3 regions of the Micromonospora sp. DT53 genome follow, and region 3 is predicted to be linked to each of the others. Evidence: riboswitches for the same ligand, from Rfam matches in the RefSeq annotation. Region 3 holds a riboswitch; each other region holds the start of a gene.

Region 1 (6,171 bases), on a different contig from region 3:
TGCTCGCCTACGCCGGCCCACGGGTGATCCGCGCCCGGTCCCGGGTGCTGGCGTACGCGTTCTGGGACCTGTCCACGTTCCTGATCAACGGCGGATTGTTCGTCCTGCTCGGCACGCAGATTCCCCGCGCGGTCCGGGGTATCACCAGCACCTCGCCCGGGCGTGCTCTGGTGATCGTGCTGGTGGTCACCCTTGTCGTGATCGGCACCCGCCTGCTCTTCGTCTACCTGACCGCGCAGTCGGCGCGGGTGCGGAGCCGGCGGGTGGTGGACCCGAGCCAGGGGCCGTCCGCCTGGCGGGTGGGGACGGTCGCGGGCTGGTCCGGCTTCCGGGGCGCCGTGTCGCTCGCCGCCGCGCTGGCTGTCCCGGCGATAACCGTCGACGGCCGTCCGGTGGTCGAACGCGACCTGATCATCTTCGTCACCGCGCTGGTGATCGTGCTGATCATGCTTCTGCAGGGCACCACCCTGCCACTTGTGGTGCGCTGGGCCGGGCTGACCGGCGACCCGGAACGCGTCGACGAGGCCCGCAACGCCCGGCGGCGGGCCACCGAGGTCGGTCTGGCCGCTCTTCCCCAGGTCGCCGCCGAGGTCGGTGCCCAGGACGACTCGGTGCGTCGGTTGCGGGCCGAGTACCAACGGCATCTGACGGACCTCGACGAGGGCGGCGGGAACACCGCGGAGGAGCGTCGGCTGGAACGGCGACTGCGCCTCGGCGTCCTCGCTCACAAGAGGCGGGAGGTCACCCGACTGCGCGACAACCGGGAGATCGACGACCTGGTGCTGCAGGAACTCCAGGCCGCGCTGGACAACGAGGAGATCCGGCTGCTGGGGCGCGGGCCCAACGAGTGATCGCCGGTGGTCGTCCGGCCCGCGCCGGCTCAGAGCACCTGGTTTCGGAGCACCTGGTCTCAGAGCACCTGGTCGAGGAACCGGCGAAGCCGCGGATGCTCGGCCCGCTCGAAGATCGCCTCGGGTGGGCCGGCCTCCAGCACCACGCCCCGGTCCATGAAGGCGACGGTGTCGGCGACCTGCCGGGCGAAGCCCATCTCGTGGGTCACCACCACCATGGTCATCCCGGCGGCGGACAGGTCGGCCATCACCCCGAGGACACCCTTGACCAGCTCCGGGTCGAGCGCCGAGGTCGCCTCGTCGAAGAGCATCACCTCGGGCCGCAGCGCCAACGCGCGGGCGATGGCCACCCGCTGCTGCTGACCACCGGAGAGCTGCGCAGGCCGGGAGTTCGCCTTGCCGGCCAGCCCCACCTGTTCCAACTGGGCCCGGGCGACAGCCTCCGCCTCGTCCGCCCCGAGCTTGCGCAGCCGGCGCAGCGCCAGCGTGATGTTGCGCAGCACGCTCATGTGCGGGAAGAGGTTGAACTGTTGGAACACCATGCCCACCCGCTGCCGCAGCGCGTCCGGGTCGTCGCCCAGCACGCTGCGCCCGTCCAGCAGCACGTCGCCCCGGTCCGGTTCGATGAGCCGGTTGATGGTGCGCAGCAGGGTGGACTTGCCCGACCCGGACGGGCCGATGACGCAGGCCGTCGCCCCACGCGGCACCGAGAGGTCGACGCCGCGCAGTACCCGGTTCGGTCCGAAGGCGAGGTGCACGTCGCGTACGTCGAGGCTGACCGAGGTCGTCGTGGCGGTGGTCATCGCCGATCTCCTTCCGTCGCGTACGACACGGTGTCGTCGTCCTCCTCGGTCGACGCGGTGGCCGGCCGACCGTTGCGCAGCCGCCTGTCGATCCAGTTGACGACGTGCGTCAGCGGAACTGTCAACGCCAGGTAGCAGAGCCCCGCCAGCAGCAGCGCCGACTCGTTGCCGGTGGTGGCCGCGTAGTCCTGCCCGATCCGGAACAGCTCCCGTTGACTCGCCACCAGGCCGAGGAAGTAGACCAGGCTGGAGTCCTTGATCAGCGCGATGAGCTGGTTGACCCAGGCCGGCAGCACTCGCCGGATGCCCTGCGGGATGATCACCAGCCGCATCGCGTCGGCCCAGGAGAAGCCGAGTGCCCGGGCGCCCTCCAACTGGGCTGCCTCCACCGACTGGATGCCCGAGCGGAAGATCTCCCCGATGTACGCGGCGGCGATGAGCGACAGCGCCAGGATGCCCAACGGGTAGGGATCCGGCCCCCAGACCTGCATGCCCAGCGGGGCCAGCCCGACACCGATCAGCAGGATCGTCGCCGCGGCCGGCAGCCCCCGGAACACGTCGGTGTAGACCCGTGCCGGCCAGCGCAACCAGCGGCTGCGGGAGATCCCGGCGACGGCCAGCAGCAGGCCCAGCACCGAGCCGAGCAGGGCGGCGGAGACCGCCAGGATCAGCGTGTTGGGCAACCCGACGGTCAGCATCTCGGGCAGCGCCTCGCGCATGGCGTCCCAGTCGAAGAAGGTCTCCCACAGGGTGCTCAACGGATCCATCGGTTGCCCCTCCTACCGCCCCGCTCGCTCGTCACCGGCTCAGGACGCGGCCGACGCGGACGCCGACGGCGTGACCGACGCGGACGGTGCGGCCGACGCGGACGGGGCTGGCACGGTGCCGCTGCCGGGCTTGAAGTCCGCCGGGATCGGCCGGCCCGGGTAGTACTGCGCCTGCAACCGGCTCCAGGTGCCATCGGCGATGACCTCGTCGAGGGCCTTGTTCAGCGCCTCGCGCAGCTTGTCGCCGCCCTTGGCCACGGCGTACGCCGTCGGTGCCGGGCTGAGCTGCTTGGCCGCCACGGTGATCTTGCCGTTGCTGTCGGTGGCCGACTTCTCGCCGATCTCCGCCGGGGCGATCCAGGCGTCGGCGGTGCCCGCCTTGAGCTGGTTGATCGCGCCGTTGTAGTCCGGCACCCGCACCGGGTTGAGCTGCTTGCCGGTGGCGTAGTCGTCCTGGACGGTGCCCTGCACCACCACGACCCGCTTGCCGGTGAGCTGGTCGAAGCTGGTGATCGAGGAGCCGGCCGGGACGTCCAGACCGAAGTAGCCGAAGTCGTAGCCGTTGCCGAAGTCGACTGTCTTCTTGCGTGCCTCGGTGATGGTGATCGACGAGCTGCCGACGTCGAACTTGCGGTTGTTGACCTGGCTGAGCAGCGCGGAGAAGTCGGTGCCGACGAACTCGACAGTGAGGCCGAGCTTGCCGGCCACCGCGGTCAGCAGGTCGTTGTCGAAGCCTGTGAACTTCCCGTCCTTGAGGTACACGTTCGGCGGGGCGTCGGTAAGCGTGCCGGCGCGCAGCACGCCCGGCTGCGCCAGACCGTACGGGTTGGCGGTGGCGTCGGACGAGCTGTCGTCGCCGCAGGCGGTGAGGGCGGTGGCGGCCAGGATCGTGGCCGCGCCCAGGGCGGCGGCACGGGTCAGGGCAGGAAGGAATCGCACGGGTGTCTCCGAAGGGTGGTGTCTCGGCGCGCACGGGCGTGCGCCACCGACGGCGCGCCCGCTGGGCGTACCGGTGGGAAGGAGCTCGGGAAGGGGTGTGCTAGAGCGTGGTGCCGCGACGACAGGCGGCGCTGCACATTCGCATCATGTCCACGTGCCGTCGCCGGGTGAGGGCGGGCACGGGTCGACCGGTGCGGGAAGCCGCGACGTCGGTCGGTGGTGTGGTGCGGAGGTTGCGCATGGTTCTCCCAGGTCTGTGCTGACCTGGGTGCCAGGCCACGCTTGCACCGACGTCGTGCCGGTGCCTGGTCTTCACCCGGGGCACCCCACCGCGGAGGAGGGTTGCCGGCCAGCGAGCCGGGGCTTCGCGCTGGCGCTCATGACCTGGGCCGAGGCTAGCAGCAGGAGCGGGTGGGTCGTCCAGTCGTTATGACCACGCTCACCGTGCGCCACCGGCTGCCCGTTCGTGCGTCAACCGGCGTGCACGTGCGGTCGACGGTGCGGGTCGGGCTCCTGGCGGCGCAGGATCTCCCGGGTCACCGAGGCGATGGCGCCCTGTCCGAACGCCAGGTAGCGCAGGAAGTTGCGGGTCGGACCGCCCTCGGACCACTCGAAGTAGATGTGCGGGCGTCGCCGGCTGCGGTCGCGGATCTCGAGCAGCAGGGCGGCGAGCGCGGTGGGCACCGACGAGCTGGCCAGGCTGAGCACCGGAAAGCGGCGGTCGACCACGCTGCCGTGGACCAGCAGTTCGGTCTCGAAGTCGGACGGGTCGGTGACCTTGACCTCGACGAAGATGACGTCGCCGTCGTCGGGGAAGTCGTTGTCCGCCATGGTCTGGGCCAACTTGGCGCGGTACTCCGCCTCGTCCCGCCGGTCGGGTTCGTGGGCGATGAGGCGGATCCGCCGCCCGGCCCGTTCGTCGATCATCCGGGCCGCGACCTCGTCCAGCTCGACGTGGTCGACGCGCAGCTCGTAGGCGCGCATCAGTCGGGACAGCACCGACACCAGGATGATCGCGCCGATGAAACAGGCCGCGATCTTGACACCGTCCGGGCGTTCCACCACGTTCGCCAGCGTGGTGTAGACGAAGATCACCGCGATGACTCCGAACGCGATGGTGCGGCCACGCTGACGGCGCCGCAGCGCCGCGAGCGTCACCGCCGTCGCCGCCGAGGTGATCAACACCAGGACCCCTGTGGCGTACGCGCCGCCCTGCGCGTCCACGCTGGCCTCGAAGACGATCGTGATCAGGAACGCCACGGCGGTGAAGACCAGCACCAGCGGCCGGACGGCTCGCGCCCAGGTCGGCGCCATGCCGTAGCGCGGCAGGTAGCGCGGCACGAGATTGAGCAGACCGGCCATCGCCGATGCCCCCGCGAACCAGAGGATCCCGATGGTGGACAGGTCGTAGATGGTGCCGAACACCTCGCCGAGGTGGGCGTGCGCCAGGTAGGCCAGCGCCCGCCCGTTCGCCGGCCCGCCCGGCTGGAAGGCCTCCGGCGGGATGAGCACGGTGGTCGTCACGCTGCTGGTGATCAGGAAGACGCTCATGATCGCCGCCGCGGTGGTGAGCAGCCGGCGCGCGCCACGGATCCGGCCCAGCGGTCGTGCCTCCGAGTCCTGCGGGTCACCCCGCACGCTCGGCATGACCGCCACCCCGGTCTCGAAGCCGGACAGGCCCAACGCCAGCTTCGGAAAGACCAGCAGCGACAGCCCGACCACCAGCAACGGATCGCCGTGCCCGGTGGTCAGCATGGTGGTCCAGTCGCCGACCGCGCTCGGATGAGTCGCCACCCGCCACAACGCGTCGGCCACCACCACCGCGTTCAGCGTCAGATAGACCGCGACCAGGACGACGGCGATCCCGATGGCCTCGGTGAACCCCTTGAGGAACACCACGCCGAGCAGCGACACGAGCAGCAGCGTGACCAGCACCTCGTGCCCCTTGAGCGCGCTCGGCCAGAACGGGTTCTCGTCGATGTGCGCCGTCGCGTCGGCGGCCGAGAGGGTGATGGTGATGATGAAGTCGGTGGCCGCGAAGCCGAGCAGCACCAGCACCAACAACTTGCCCGGCCAGTAGCTCAGCAGGCGTACCAGCATCGCGATGGAGCCCTCACCGTGCGGGCTCTCCACCGCCACCCGCCGGTAGACCGGCAGCGCCCCCAGCAGGGTCACCAGCACCAGCACCAGGGTCGCCACCGGGGAGAGCGCCCCGGCGGCCAGCGCCGCGATACCCGGCTGGTAACCCAGTGTGGAGAAGTAGTCGACACCGGTCAGGCACATCACCTTCCACCACGGGTGGTGCCGGTGCTCCGGCGGGCGCCCGTGCGGCCCCGGGTGCTGCACGGCCTGGTCCGAGCCGGCGTCGAGCAGCCACCTCCGCAACCGGCCGGCGCGTCTGTCGACCTCCACCGGCGCGTCCCCCGTCATCCCGCCCACGGTCACCGTGAGTATCCGCCCGCCGGGCCCTTCCCGTCCGCCGGTGCGCGGAACCCAGCCGACGTCCCGGCGGGTTTCGGGCCCAGGACAGGGGGGAAGCAGCGCCCCGGGCTGGACCGGACGGCACCGGGGGAGGGGACAGGGCATGGTCGGCGGCCGTCGCTTCCGCCCGGGTGGTGGCTTCGGCCGCCAACTCGACGAGTACGAGACGACTGTCGGTGTGCCGCCGTCCACGGAGCCGCCCGCCCCGTCCCACGGCGGTCTGGTGGACAGCGCGGTCTACGTCGGCGGGCACCGGTTCGCCTCTCCCTCCGGCCTCGCCGAGACGTACCGCTGCCTCCAGGAGCAGGACGGCGCGATGGCCTGGATCGG
Region 2 (6,171 bases), on a different contig from region 3:
AGCGAATCTAGGAGGGCGGGCCGGTGCCGGTCACCGTGCAGATGTCGGCAGGTGGGCCGGCGACTTCCGACACCTGAAGGACCAGGGCCAACGGCGGATCAGCCGGGGCCGGCCTCGGAAGCTGGTTCGGTCGTTGCCGCGAGGGCCCGCAGCACGTCCCGGCGCACCTGGTCGGCGGTGGGCCCGGACAGGGGTCCGCGCGGTGGACGGCACTGCCCGCCGAACCGCCCGGCGCACTCCATGGCGAGCTTGACGGCCTGCACGGCGTCCGGGCGGGAGGCCCAGCCGAGGATCGGGTGCAACTCGGCGTAGAGCGGCAGCGCCCGGCCGAGGTCGCGGGCGACGCACAGCTCGTACAGGCGCACGGCCTGGCGGGGCAGCGCGTTGGGGAGGGTAGCTACCCATCCCGTGGCGCCGCACAGCACCAGTTCGAGCACCACGTCGTCGGCACCGACCAGCACGTCGACGTGCGGGCAGAGGTCCCGCAGGCGATGCAACCTGCGCACGTCGCCGGTGACCTCCTTGACCGCGACGATCCCGTCGATCTCGGCGACGGTCGCCAACAGGTCCGGCGTGAGATCCAACCGGGTGTCGGACGGTTCGTTGTGGGCGACCACCGGCAGGCCGACCGCCGCCACCTCCCGGTAGTGGGCGACCACGTCGGCGGCGCGGGCGGCTGGCCCGTCGGGTGGCCGCGCGAGCACGCCGTGGGCGCCGGCCTCGGCGGCCTGCTCCGCCCAGCGGCGGGCCTGCCTGCTGCCGTAGCCGCCGACACCGGGCAGCACTGCGCAGCCGGACGGCGCGGCCTCCACCGTCGCCTTGACCACGGCCGCTCGCTCGTCGTCGGAGAGGGCCCGATACTCCCCCATCGACGCGCACGGCGCGACCCCGTGACACCCCTCGGCGGCGAGCCAACCGACGTGTTCCTGGAGCCTGTCGAAGTCGACCGACAGGTCGGCCCGAAACGGCGTGGCGATGGCGACCAACACGCCCCGCCAGGGCCTACCAGCTCCCACTCGGAAATCCCCTCCCCACCGGCACCACCCGTCAGCCCATGCGCGCCGTGCGCGGCGCCGCTGGTGCGGTCCGTACCGGAACCCTAGGAACGCCTGTCGCTCCCGGTCTTCGGACAGATGCCGAAACCGTCGCGTGGCCGCCCGTCTTTTTGTCGTGACTTCGACAGTGGACCTTGCGCGATGCCCCACCCGCACCGGAGGGTAAGGACTGGCGGTCGTGCGCTCACCAGAGCGCACTGAGAGGTAACGGAGTTAGATGCACGGTGAGCTCCAGCGAATCGTCGACGCCGTCGCCGCCCGGGTGGGGCGACCCGCCCTCATCGAGGACCGGCGACAGCGGGTGGTCGCCTACAGCGAGCACGACGGCCCGATGGACGACGTCCGCCGGACGTCGATCCTGCGGCGGCAGACGACGCCGGAGGTGATCGCCTGGTTCCGAGGCATGGGCGTGCTCACGGCGCACACGCCGGTCCGCACCCCCGCGTGCGCCGAGCTGGACCTGCTGGCGAGGGTGTGCGTGCCGATCCGGCACGACGACCTGCTGCTCGGGTTCGTCTGGTTCATCGACGCGGACGGCTCGATGACCGACTCCGACATCGCCACCGCCACCGGCCCCTTCACCGACCTGTCGCTGGCCCTGTACCGGGAGAACCTGCTCGGTGAGCTCGCCGCACAGCGGGAGACCGAAGCCACCCGCACCCTCCTGGTGGAGAGCCGGCAGGCGCGCGAGCACGCGGCGCGGGCGCTGCTGGAGGAGGGCGTGGTGGTCGCCGACGGGTCGACCGTCGCGCTCGTCGCCCAGCTCGTACCGGCCGCCGGGCGGCAGCCCGACGAGGTGGCCCGGATCGCCCTGGAACAGGCCCTGGTCACCACCCGCCGGTGGATCGGAGTACGGGAGACGCTGCACCACGTCTGGCACGACCACGGGGTGCTGCTGGTCTGCGGCGACCGGATCGCTGGTCGCCCCTCGCCGGAAGCCTCCGCCGGGCACCTCACCGAGGCGCTGGCAACCGCGACGCGGGGTCTGACCTCGGTGGACCGGACCGTGACCGGCATCGGCCAGCCCCGCGCCGGGCTGTCCACCGCGGTCGAGTCCTACCAGGAGGCCGCGCAGGCCGCCCGCGTCGGCACGCAACTGCCCGCGCTGGGCCGGGTGGTCTCCTGGGCCCGTCTGGGCATCTACCGGGTGCTGTCCCAGCTGGACAGTCAGCACCTCGACGTCGCGGGCGTCCATCCCGGGCTGGAGCGGCTGCTGCGCGACGACGCTCACCAGGTGCTGCTGGAGACCCTGGAGGCCTACCTCGACCTGGCCGGCAACGCGCACGCCACCGCCGAGAAGCTCCGACTGCACCGCACGACCCTCTACTACCGGCTGCAACGTGTGGAACAGCTCGCCGGGACCGACCTCAAGGACGGCAACGAACGGCTGTGCCTGCACCTGGCCATGAAGCTCGGTCGGCTCAGCGGTCACTACCGCACGGCGTGACACCGCCTGGGGAAAATTCCGCCACCGCCGACCGCCATCTACTCCGGCCTTTCCGTGTGTTGCCTGGAGGTTGCTCTCGACATCGGTGATCTCTATGCTTCCTGGGCGTCAAGAGTGGTCAGCGTCAAGCCTCCCGGCTTGCTGACCCGGCAACCGCGCCACCCGCGCACGGTGCCTCCGGGGGAAGACCAGGCCGACCGCAAGCTGCGGTACGGCAAGAGCGGGTGCCTCATGGCACCGGAGAGCGAGTTCACCGTGTCATTCGAAGAGCTGGACCTGGCAGCTTTCGCGGTCTGCCTGACCTGCGGGCACCTGCGCGGCGGTGCCCCGCGCGAGCAGCGGTGCCGCTGCCAGCCCCGTACGCCGGAGTGGGAGCAGCAGTGGCAGGACCAGGACATCCCCGGCGACCTCGACCTGTGTGTGTTGTGCGTCCGGGCCACGGTGACCACCCGAACCCGGTGGTCGTGGCTGGCCTGCGAGACCTGCCGACTCGTCTCGCAGGTCGTCGGCGAACGGTACGGCCACCGCGCCGCGCTGCCGCTGGGCCGGCACTCCCTCATGAACGGCGACGTGGCCCAGCCGCAAACGGCCACGACCACCGAGGTCGCTGTCTCGCTGGTGGCCTCCGCGCGACGGTGCCACGAGTTGCGCGAGTGGCAGCAGCTGGAGTTCGCCCGGCTCGCCGAGCCACTACGCCCGATTGTGTCGAGCGTGCGGCTGGCCGAGTGGCAGCGGCAGTCGCCGCCCTCGCTCGGAGCAAGCGTCGACGCCTTCGACCGCTACGGCGTCCTGCCCGTGCCGGACGACCTCAGCAGCCTCCGGCAGGCCCAGACCCAATTCCTGTTCACCGCTCGTTGACCATCAGCCATCGACGGTGCGCTGACGACGGCGACCACGTCAGTCCTCGCGTCGGAGACCGTCGATGTAGCCCTGGATGAGGGCGGACGCGTCGCGGAAGTCGAGGTCGAAGAACTCGCGGTCCTTGCGTACCCGGTAGGGCGCCAATCGATCGTGCACCTCGGCCTCCACCGACGGAGCATCCGCGACCACCCACAGAGCCCGCACGCCGAACGGGATGACCACGCCTGTCGCCCGATTGATCTCCCTCACCCGCTCCTCGACGGTCCGCTCGGTGTAGCCGACCTTGAGCATCCGAGGCTGCTCGCGAGTCGACAGCACGTAGATGTAGCCAGCTCCTCGCGGTTCACGCGGCTGTTCCCCGACGAGTCCGGCCAGATGGACCTGCGCGTCCGCGTCAGTCAGCAGCGTGAGCTGCTTGGCAGCTGTGGCATCGTCGCCATCCCTGATCGCGGTGCGTAACCGACCGAGCGCGTCACCAGCTTGTCGGCAGCGCTTACGTCCAGGGCGGCCCAGTTGCTGCCACACGGTGAACCAGTCCCACTGGTCCTGCCTGTGACAGCGCGTGTAGAGCCCCTTGACTTCCGACAGTGCCTCCAGCAGTGCCGTGGTGGGCTCAGCCGGGTCGTTCTGCAGGTAGCTCAGCACGGCCGCCACCGACTGCCGTCGTCTCTGCTGGACCTCGGGCTTGACGGGGGCCATCCCGAAGCCCCACTTCTGCGCGACGTGCACGCGGTGGTCTTGAACTGGAGATGCCACGACCGCCCTCTCCTCCCGTAGCTGCATTCGCCGTCGGATGCGGCGATCCCGGCCACCTCAGCAGCGGCCGGGAAGAGCGGCAAGAGTATCCACCATGACCAGCCCAGCGTCCGGGGTCCCACGGATCATGGTCATTCACGTACCGTGGTCCTACCTCGCCGTGGCGGGCGCATCACGGAAAGCGTTGACCGAGCAGGAAGCCGGGGGGCGAATGCAGCAAGGCCGCAGGCATGAACGCCTGAGACTGGCGAGCCTGGACTTCCTTGGCGACGATTCCGCCTTGCGGGAGCAGGCCGGTCGTGCGCTGCGCGAGACGGGACGTGAGCTGCGACCCGAGGAGTGCTCCGGGGCGGACCAGACCGGGTCCGTCCGCGTGGTGGTCGACACCCAGCGACAGGTCTCAGCTGTCACGATCGTTCGCGACTGGCGCAGCCGGCTCGGCCCTGGTGGGTTCGCCGATGCGCTCTTCGAGGCGTACGCCGCCGCCGTGCAGGCCGCCCTCGAACTGGCGGCGCTCCTTCACCTGCAGGCGGAGGAGAAAGGTCCCGCGGCTCCGGATCAGGAGCCGCTCGACAGCGGCCCCGAACGGGACGTCGACGAGCACACCTGGCTGCGCGACACCTGGCGAACGCTGTCCGACCTCGACGCAGAGCTTGATGCGGCGACTCACCGGTCCAGAGTGGAGGGCGACTCGAGCATGTCGAGCCCCGACGGCTGCCTGACGCTGCACATCCGCGGAGGCGGCATCACCGGCATCACCGGTGACGTCGGGCGGATCGCCCGGGCAGACGCGGGTGAGCTGCAGTTGGAAGCCCGTTCCCTTTTCCGCGCGTTCGCGCTGACCAGCTCCGGGCCGACCGGATCGTGAGGTAGTGAGATGGATGAACTGAATGTCATCACCGACTCGCTACGTGATGAGGGAGTCAAGTGGCTGACGCTGTCGGACCAGGTCGCTGCCGTCAAGGTAGCCGCGGAGCAACTTCATCTGGACCCCTCGGCCTTCTTCATCGGTGACGCGAACGTCCTCATCCACTCGCTGGCGTACAACGACTTCCATGCCTTCATGGTCGCCGTTCTGAATGGAGCGGTGACCGAGTTCGAACAGGTTGGCAAGGCCCTGCGTCGCATCGCCGACGAGTACGACCGGGCCGACGAGATCGTCTCACTGGACCTCAACGAGATCTACAAGGCCTAGCGACCCACCGGGCGACGTTCGGAGAGGGCACGGAGCACCCGATGCAGCCAGGGACCACTGATCTTGAGTACGGGGAACCGTTCAACAAGGCGTTCGACCATATCCGCGCCGGCATCGACACGGCGATCGCCAAGTTCAACGAGATCGTCGAGCAGGTACAGCAGTGGAAGTGGCTCCTCGGACCCGCGGCACTCTTGTGGATCAAGCACAGTCTGGATGGCACCAAAACGGCACTGAACTCCGTCCTCGACCGCGTCGAGCAGGCTTTGGAGCATCAACTGCCGGTGCTCTCGCTGATCGAGGTCAGCTTCCGCTGGGTCAACGACGTGAAGACGCCGGTCTCCGACCTTTCCTCCGCCACCACCGACCCGGCGAACGAGAACCTGCCGAAGTGGACCGGCGACGCGGCGAGCGCCTACAACGCCAAAGCCGGCAAGCAGAAAGCCGCGGTAGACGAGTCAGTCGTCAAGTCGGAGTTCATCAGCCAGTGGCTGTTCACGATCGCCAAGGCGAATGTCGACTACGCCGTCGAACTCGCGAAGATCGTCACGGGGCTGGTCGGCAAACTGGCGCAGGCGGCGTCCGAAGGGGTGACCGTCATCGACCTACCGTGGGCCATCTCCACCCTCGCCGAGTCGGTCGGAGACCTGGTCACCGCCGGCCTGAACACTCTGCTCACCATCGGCCAACGCTTCGTCGACGCGCTGGGCAACATCCGGGACATCGCCACGCAGGTCGGCGACCACTCGAAGCTACCCGGTGGGCGGTGGCCGGAGGCCGTCCGAGGATGACCGACGGGCCCGTCACACCGTGGGTACGGCCGCCTGGGTCGCCTTGAGGATCGTCAGCGCCTTCGG
Region 3 (6,171 bases):
GCGCTGTTCTGCGGCGACACGGTGGCCAGCGAGGCGAGCTGGGGCAGCCTGCGGTATCTGCTGGCGATCCCGGTGCCCCGGGCGCGGTTGCTGACGGTGAAGCTGGTGGTCGCGCTCGCGTACTCGGGGCTGGCCCTGCTGCTATTGGCGGGCACCGCGTTACTGGCCGGCACCCTGCGCTACGGCTGGTCACCGCTGCGCAGCACGGTCGCCGCCGAGCTGGAGCCGGGTGAGGGGCTGCTCCGGCTGCTGGCCGTGCTCGGCTACCTGGCCGTCGTACTCCTGGTGGTGGCCGGCCTGGCGTTCCTGCTGTCGGTGACGACGGACGCCGCGCTCGGCGCGGTCGGTGGCGCGGTTCTGCTCTGGATCCTGTCCAGCATCCTCGACCAGATCACCGCCCTGGGCGCGCTGCGGGACTTCCTGCCCACCCACTTCAGCACCGCCTGGCTGGGTCTGCTGTCCACTCCGGTGCAGACCGACGACGTGGTGCGGGGCTGCATCTCGGCGATCAGCTACGCGACGCTGTTCTGGGGTCTGGCGTTCTGGCGCTTCACCCGCAAGGACATCACGTCGTAGCGGGTTGGCTCACAGCACGCTGTCGGGTGGGCTCACCGACGACGGCACCGCGCTCGGTGTCGGCGGCGGGGCCGGCCGGGTCGGCACCGGCGTGGACGGGTCGGCCTTCTTCCAGGCGCTGACGCCGATCCGGCCGGTGTTGCCAAGGTCGATCGGCCCGTCCGGGTCGACCTCTTCGGCCGGCTGCCCGGCAGCGGGCGCCACCGTCAGGAACTCACCGTTGGTGGCCACCACTGTCGAGTCGGTGACCAGGTTGCGCCAGAGCACCACAGCGGTGGCCCGCTCCCCGGTGGCGAGGGTGACCGGTCGGGGTGGTTGGTCGAAGCCCGAGGTGATCTCCTTCGCGCCGTTGACCACCCGCAGCAGGACCGGCTCGCGCGCCTCGTCGAACACGTGCAGCACCGGATACCCGTTGAGCTGGTAGGGGTGGTCAGCACAGTTGACCAACTCCAGGCCGAGGGCGCGCAGGCCCATGGCGGCGTCTCCGCCGGTCGACCGGATCCGAACGCCGCTGGCCGGGCACTCGACGCTCCCCGACGGACTTGCGGCGGTGGTGGGCGCGGTACGTGGTCGCGGGCCGTCCTGGCCGCGATGGTCGCCAGGCAGACACGCGCCGAGAGTGAGCGCCGCCGTGAACGCGGTGACAGTCGCGGACGCCGTGCTGCCCCGTCGCCGCGCCGCCGTCCCCCGAGAGATCATCCGTCGATCCTCGCCCACAAGGAAACCACCCGTCGCCCCACCCCCACCCCGGCCTCGCCCGCGCCGATCTTGCAGTTTCGGTCGCCGGGACGCACGGCAGGCCCACCCCGTCGATCATGGAGTTGTGGTGCCTGTTTTGGTGCCGAGCGGGCGCTTTGTCACCCACCACAACTCCTTGATCGACGGGGTTGTGTGGGGGTCAGGTTGGCGGGTGTTGGGTTAGGACCGCGTCTAGGAGGCCGGGGTAGAGCTTGTCCAGCTCGTCTCGGCGGAGCCGGACCAGGCGGCTGGTGCCGGCGGCCCTGGTCCGGGTCAGGCCCGCCTCGCGCAGCACCTTCAGGTGGTGGCTCCGGGTCGCCTTGGAGACGCCGAAGTCGAAGCTGCCGCAGGCGGACTCGCCGCCCTCGGCGAGCGCCCGGACGATCTGTAGCCGCACGTCGTCGGCGAGTGCGGCCAACACGTTGGTGACCGGTACGGCGGTCAGGTCGGGCTCGTGCGGCTCCATGTGACCAGTGTAACCCTTGTTCGACAATCATCGAACAACACCCTATGGTCGGTGTCGTTGGTTCGATGATACTCGAACATTGGAGTTACCAATGCGATCCCGCGCCACCGCATACCCACTGATCGCCGTGCTCGGCTGGGGCGTGATGTTCCCGATCCTGGCCAGCGCGCTCAACCGGGTCGACCCGCTCAACCTGACCACCGCGCGCTACCTGCTGGCCGCCGCCGTCCTGGTCGCCATCCTGTTGCTGCGCGAGGGGGCCGGCGCGCTGCGGCACGGCGGCCGGGCGATGGAGGTGGTGGTGCTCGGGGTGGTCGGCTTCGCGGGCTTCAACCTGCTCACCAACCTGGCGCTCGAACACGCCGCCCCGCAGCAGATCTCACTCTTCGTGGCCACCACTCCGGTGATCACCCAGCTCGTCCGCTGGGCGCGCGACGGCGTACGCCCGAAGCCGCTCCTGCTGGCCCTCTCCCTGGTGGCGCTCCTCGGCGTCGGCCTGGTGATCACGCGCGGGAGTCTGGCCGGACTCGGCCAGTTCGGCCTCGGCGGGCTGATGATGATCGGCGCGGTACTCGGCTGGGGCATCTACACCCACGGCGCCAGCCGGTTCGGTGAATGGTCGCCGCTGCGCTTCACCACCCTGACCGCGCTCGCCGGCACGGCCGCCATGCTCGTCCTGAGCATCGGCGCCGACGCCGTCGGCTGGCAGCACGCGCCGGCCGCCGCCGACCTCGTGGCGGTCACCCCGCAGCTGGCGTACGCCGTGCTGGTGGGCGCCGTGATCGCGGTCCTGGCCTGGAACACAGGCGTGCAACGACTCGGCGCCGCCAACGCCGCGCTGTTCATGAACCTGGTCCCGGTGACCACCTTCGCGGTGCAGATCGCCCGCGGCTACCGCCCGGAGCCGGTGGAACTGGTCGGGGCCGCCATCACGATCGCCGCCCTGATCGCCGCGAACCTCGCAGCCCGTCCCCGGACCACGTCGCTGCCCCAGGCGAGCGCGGTCACGGACCCGATCGCGGTGACCGACCCCATGGCCGTGAGTGCTCGCTGACCCACTCCCTGGGATCAGCGGTAGCAGCGGTCGACAGCGTTGTCCTAGACTCGACGGCACAACTGAATACCTCATCCAGAGGGGCTGAGGGATACGGCCCGACGACGCCCCGGCAACCACCCCGCGCGCTCACCGCTGAGCGACCCGCGGGGCAGGTGCCAATTCCGTCCCCGCCGCACCGTGCGATGCGGGGAAAGATGAGAGGACTCTCGACATGACGTCGACGCTCGTCACCTCCGGCATTGACACCTCTGCCAGCCCCGCCCGCGCCCTGGTCTGCCGTGCCTGTTCGGCCCGCTACCCGCTCGCCGCCCAGCACGCCTGTTACGAGTGTTTCGGCCCGCTGGAAGTCGACTACGACACCGCAGCGCTGGCCACCGTGACCCGCGAGCAGATCGAGGCCGGCCCGAACAACATCTGGCGGTACGCCGCCCTGCTCCCCGCCGGTCAGGACCCGGCCAGCCGGGTCACCCTCGACCCGGGGCTGACCCCGCTGGTGGCGGCCCCGCACCTCGCCACCGAGCTGGGCATCACCGCGCCGCTCTGGGTCAAGGACGACAGCGCCAACCCCACCCACTCGTTCAAGGACCGGGTCGTCTCGGTGGCGCTCACCGCCGCCAAGGCGCTCGGCTTCACCCGGTTCGCCTGCGCGTCGACAGGCAACCTGGCCAACTCGGTGGCCGCCCACGCCGCCCGCGCGGGCGTGCCCTCGGTGGTCTTCATCCCCAGCGACCTGGAGCAGGGCAAGGTCATCACCACCGCCGTCTACGGCGGCGAGCTGGTCGCCATCGACGGCTCGTACGACGACGTCAACCGGCTCTGCGGCGAGCTGGTGGAGACCGACGAATTCGAGGACACCGCGTTCGTCAACGTGAACGTCCGGCCGTACTACGCGGAGGGCTCCAAGACCCTCGGCTACGAGGTCGCCGAGCAGCTCGGCTGGCGGATCCCGGCGCAGGTGGTCATTCCGATGGCCAGCGGCGAGCTGCTCACCAAGATTGACAAGGCGTTCTCCGAGCTGGTCGAGATCGGCCTGGTCGAGGCGCCGGCCGGCGGCTGGAAGGTCTTCGGTGCGCAGTCGGCCGGCTGCAACCCGATCGCCACCGCCCTGCACGCCGAGACCGACACGATCATCCCGGTCAAGCCGACAGGCATCGCCAAGTCGCTAAACATCGGCGACCCGGCGGCCGGCCTCTACGCCCTGGAGGCGGTCCGCCGCACCGGCGGTTGGATGGAGTACGCCGACGACGACGAGATCCGTGCGGGCATCCGCGATCTGGCGCGTACCACAGGTGTCTTCGCTGAAACCGCAGGTGGGGTGACGGTGGCCGTGCTGCGCAAGCTTGTCGAGTCCGGTCGGCTCGACCCGACGGCCGAGACCGTCGTGTTCAACACCGGAGAGGGTCTGAAGACCATCGACGCGGTGGCCGGCGAGGTCGGGCCGACCCATCACATCAAGCCCTCGCTGCGCGCCGCCCGCGACGCCGGTCTCCTCGGCTGACCCGGGGCCGAGTGGATCAGTCGGTAACTGGGTTTTCGCTGTGAGTGTGGAAAACCCGCCGCTACGGACTTGACGGCAGGAACCGGACGGCGCAAGATGCTCCGTGCGGGAGGGCATTTCGCCGAAGACTTTTGAAGTTCTTGCGACCCAACGCCGGAGGCGTTGTGCGAGTGTCCCTCCCGACCACGTCCGATCGGGCCAGCGATTAATTCGCTGGCCCGATCGCTTTTCCCGGGTGCAGGCTCAGCGGCATGAGCATCACGATCGCGTCGTTCGACGGCGCCGACCACACTTCGGTCGACGAGGCGTACCGGATCGGGGCGGCGGTCAACGACGCCGATCTGCCGGATCTGCCGCCCTTCTGCCGGCGGCGGTTCGACGCGCTGTTCCACACGCCGATGCCCGGCACCCGGTCGCTCTGGGCGCTGGCCCGACTGGACGGCGTGCCGGCCGGCTACCTTCAGCTGGGCCTACCGCAGCTCGACAACACCGACAACGCCAGCGCCGAGCTGAAGGTGCATCCCGAGCTGCGGCGCCGGGGCATCGGCCGGGCACTGCACGAGTACGGAGTGCGCCTGCTGCGCGAGCACGGCCGCAAGCGGGTCGTGGCACTCACCGTCTCCGCGCTGCCCGACGGGCCGGCCCGAAGCGTGGCGGGTGACGCGTTCGCCGCCTCGACCGGTGCGCAGGCCGCGTTGGTCGAGGTGCGTCGCCGGCTCGACGTCGACAAGATCGACCGGGTCGCCCTCCGGGCGGCACTCGCCGAGGCCCGGCCCCGAGCCGAGGGCTACCTGTCGGTCTGCTGGCGGGGTGCCACCCCGCAGGAGTATCTGACGGACATCGCCTACCTGGACGGCCGACTGATGATGGACGCGCCCCTGGGCGACGTGCAGTGGGAGCCGGAGCAGGTGGACGCCGAGCGCATCCGTGGAACCGAGCGGGCCTTGGAGGCCAAGGGCCGGCGGCGATACCACCTCGGGATGCGACACGAGGCATCCGGCCGGCTGGTCGCCTGGACGCTGCTGGAGGTGGGCGCCTCCGCCGACTGGCACGCGTTCCAGCAGATCACCATCGTCGACCCGGCCCACCGTGGGCACCGGCTCGGCCTCATCGCCAAGGCGGAGAACCTGCACCACCTGCTGACCCACGAGCCGGCGGTACGGAGCATCGACACCATCAACGCCGCCAGCAACAGCTACATGGTGGCGATCAACGAGCAGCTCGGCTTCCGCTCGGTGGACTCCTGGACCGACTGGCAGCTCACCCTCTGACAGGTATCGGCGCTACTGCTCACGGTGGGTCCTCAGGCATGATTGCGGGCATGACGGAGACCCCGCATCCCCTGTACGACAGGCACGCCGACACCCTCAACCGTGCGCTGACCGCGATCACGGAGCGGGGCTACTGGTCCGCCTACCCCGAATCCCCCAGCCCTCGGGTCTACGGCGAGACCGCCGCCGCCGACGGTAAGGCCGCCTTCGAGGCGTACCTCGGTGGTGACTTTCCGCTCGACCAACCCGGCGCGGGCGCGCGGGTCGCCACCGAGACGAGCCCGTTCGGGGTGGAGTTGGCGGTGCGGTACCCGCACGCCGGCCCCGGCGAGCTTGTCGACGCCGCCTCCGCCGCGCTGCCGGCGTGGCGCGACGCCGGCCCGCAGGCCCGGGTGGGCGTCTGCCTGGAGATCCTCGACCGGCTGCACAAGCACATCTTCGAGCTGGCCAACGCGGTGCAGTTCACCAGCGGGCAGGCGTTCGTGATGGCCTTCCAGGCCGGCGGCGCACACGCGTTGGACCGGGCGTTGGAAGCGCTGGCGTACGCGTACGCCGAGATGACCCG

What was found. A riboswitch is a leader RNA that binds a small molecule or an ion and turns the genes downstream of it on or off. The one in region 3 is predicted to bind S-adenosylmethionine.
Region 1: another riboswitch for S-adenosylmethionine. It lies ahead of ACLQ3B_RS29170 (ABC transporter substrate-binding protein); the one in region 3 lies ahead of thrC (threonine synthase).
Region 2: another riboswitch for S-adenosylmethionine. It lies ahead of ACLQ3B_RS22575 (hypothetical protein); the one in region 3 lies ahead of thrC (threonine synthase).

Annotation. Positions count from the first base shown of each region.
Region 1 is NZ_JBNCKM010000011.1:152,568-158,738, forward strand. It holds gene ACLQ3B_RS29155 (Na+/H+ antiporter) at 1-851, shown strand, start outside; gene ACLQ3B_RS29160 (amino acid ABC transporter ATP-binding protein) at 911-1,654, opposite strand; gene ACLQ3B_RS29165 (amino acid ABC transporter permease) at 1,651-2,421, opposite strand; gene ACLQ3B_RS29170 (ABC transporter substrate-binding protein) at 2,461-3,360, opposite strand; SAM riboswitch class IV at 3,634-3,745, opposite strand; gene ACLQ3B_RS29175 (amino acid transporter) at 3,832-5,790, opposite strand; gene corA (magnesium/cobalt transporter CorA) at 5,945-6,171, shown strand, end outside.
Region 2 is NZ_JBNCKM010000007.1:146,035-152,205, reverse strand. It holds gene ACLQ3B_RS22585 (dihydrodipicolinate synthase family protein) at 99-1,016, opposite strand; gene ACLQ3B_RS22580 (PucR family transcriptional regulator) at 1,273-2,502, shown strand; SAM riboswitch class IV at 2,609-2,729, shown strand; gene ACLQ3B_RS22575 (hypothetical protein) at 2,758-3,360, shown strand; gene ACLQ3B_RS22570 (GIY-YIG nuclease family protein) at 3,400-4,119, opposite strand; gene ACLQ3B_RS22565 (hypothetical protein) at 4,214-4,987, shown strand; gene ACLQ3B_RS22560 (hypothetical protein) at 4,997-5,314, shown strand; gene ACLQ3B_RS22555 (hypothetical protein) at 5,356-6,105, shown strand; gene ACLQ3B_RS22550 (hypothetical protein) at 6,118-6,171, opposite strand, start outside.
Region 3 is NZ_JBNCKM010000004.1:270,269-276,439, forward strand. It holds gene ACLQ3B_RS15440 (ABC transporter permease) at 1-576, shown strand, start outside; gene ACLQ3B_RS15445 (DUF4232 domain-containing protein) at 586-1,275, opposite strand; gene ACLQ3B_RS15450 (ArsR/SmtB family transcription factor) at 1,475-1,780, opposite strand; gene ACLQ3B_RS15455 (DMT family transporter) at 1,872-2,834, shown strand; SAM riboswitch class I at 2,903-3,038, shown strand; gene thrC (threonine synthase) at 3,049-4,335, shown strand; gene ACLQ3B_RS15465 (GNAT family N-acetyltransferase) at 4,587-5,606, shown strand; gene paaN (phenylacetic acid degradation protein PaaN) at 5,657-6,171, shown strand, end outside.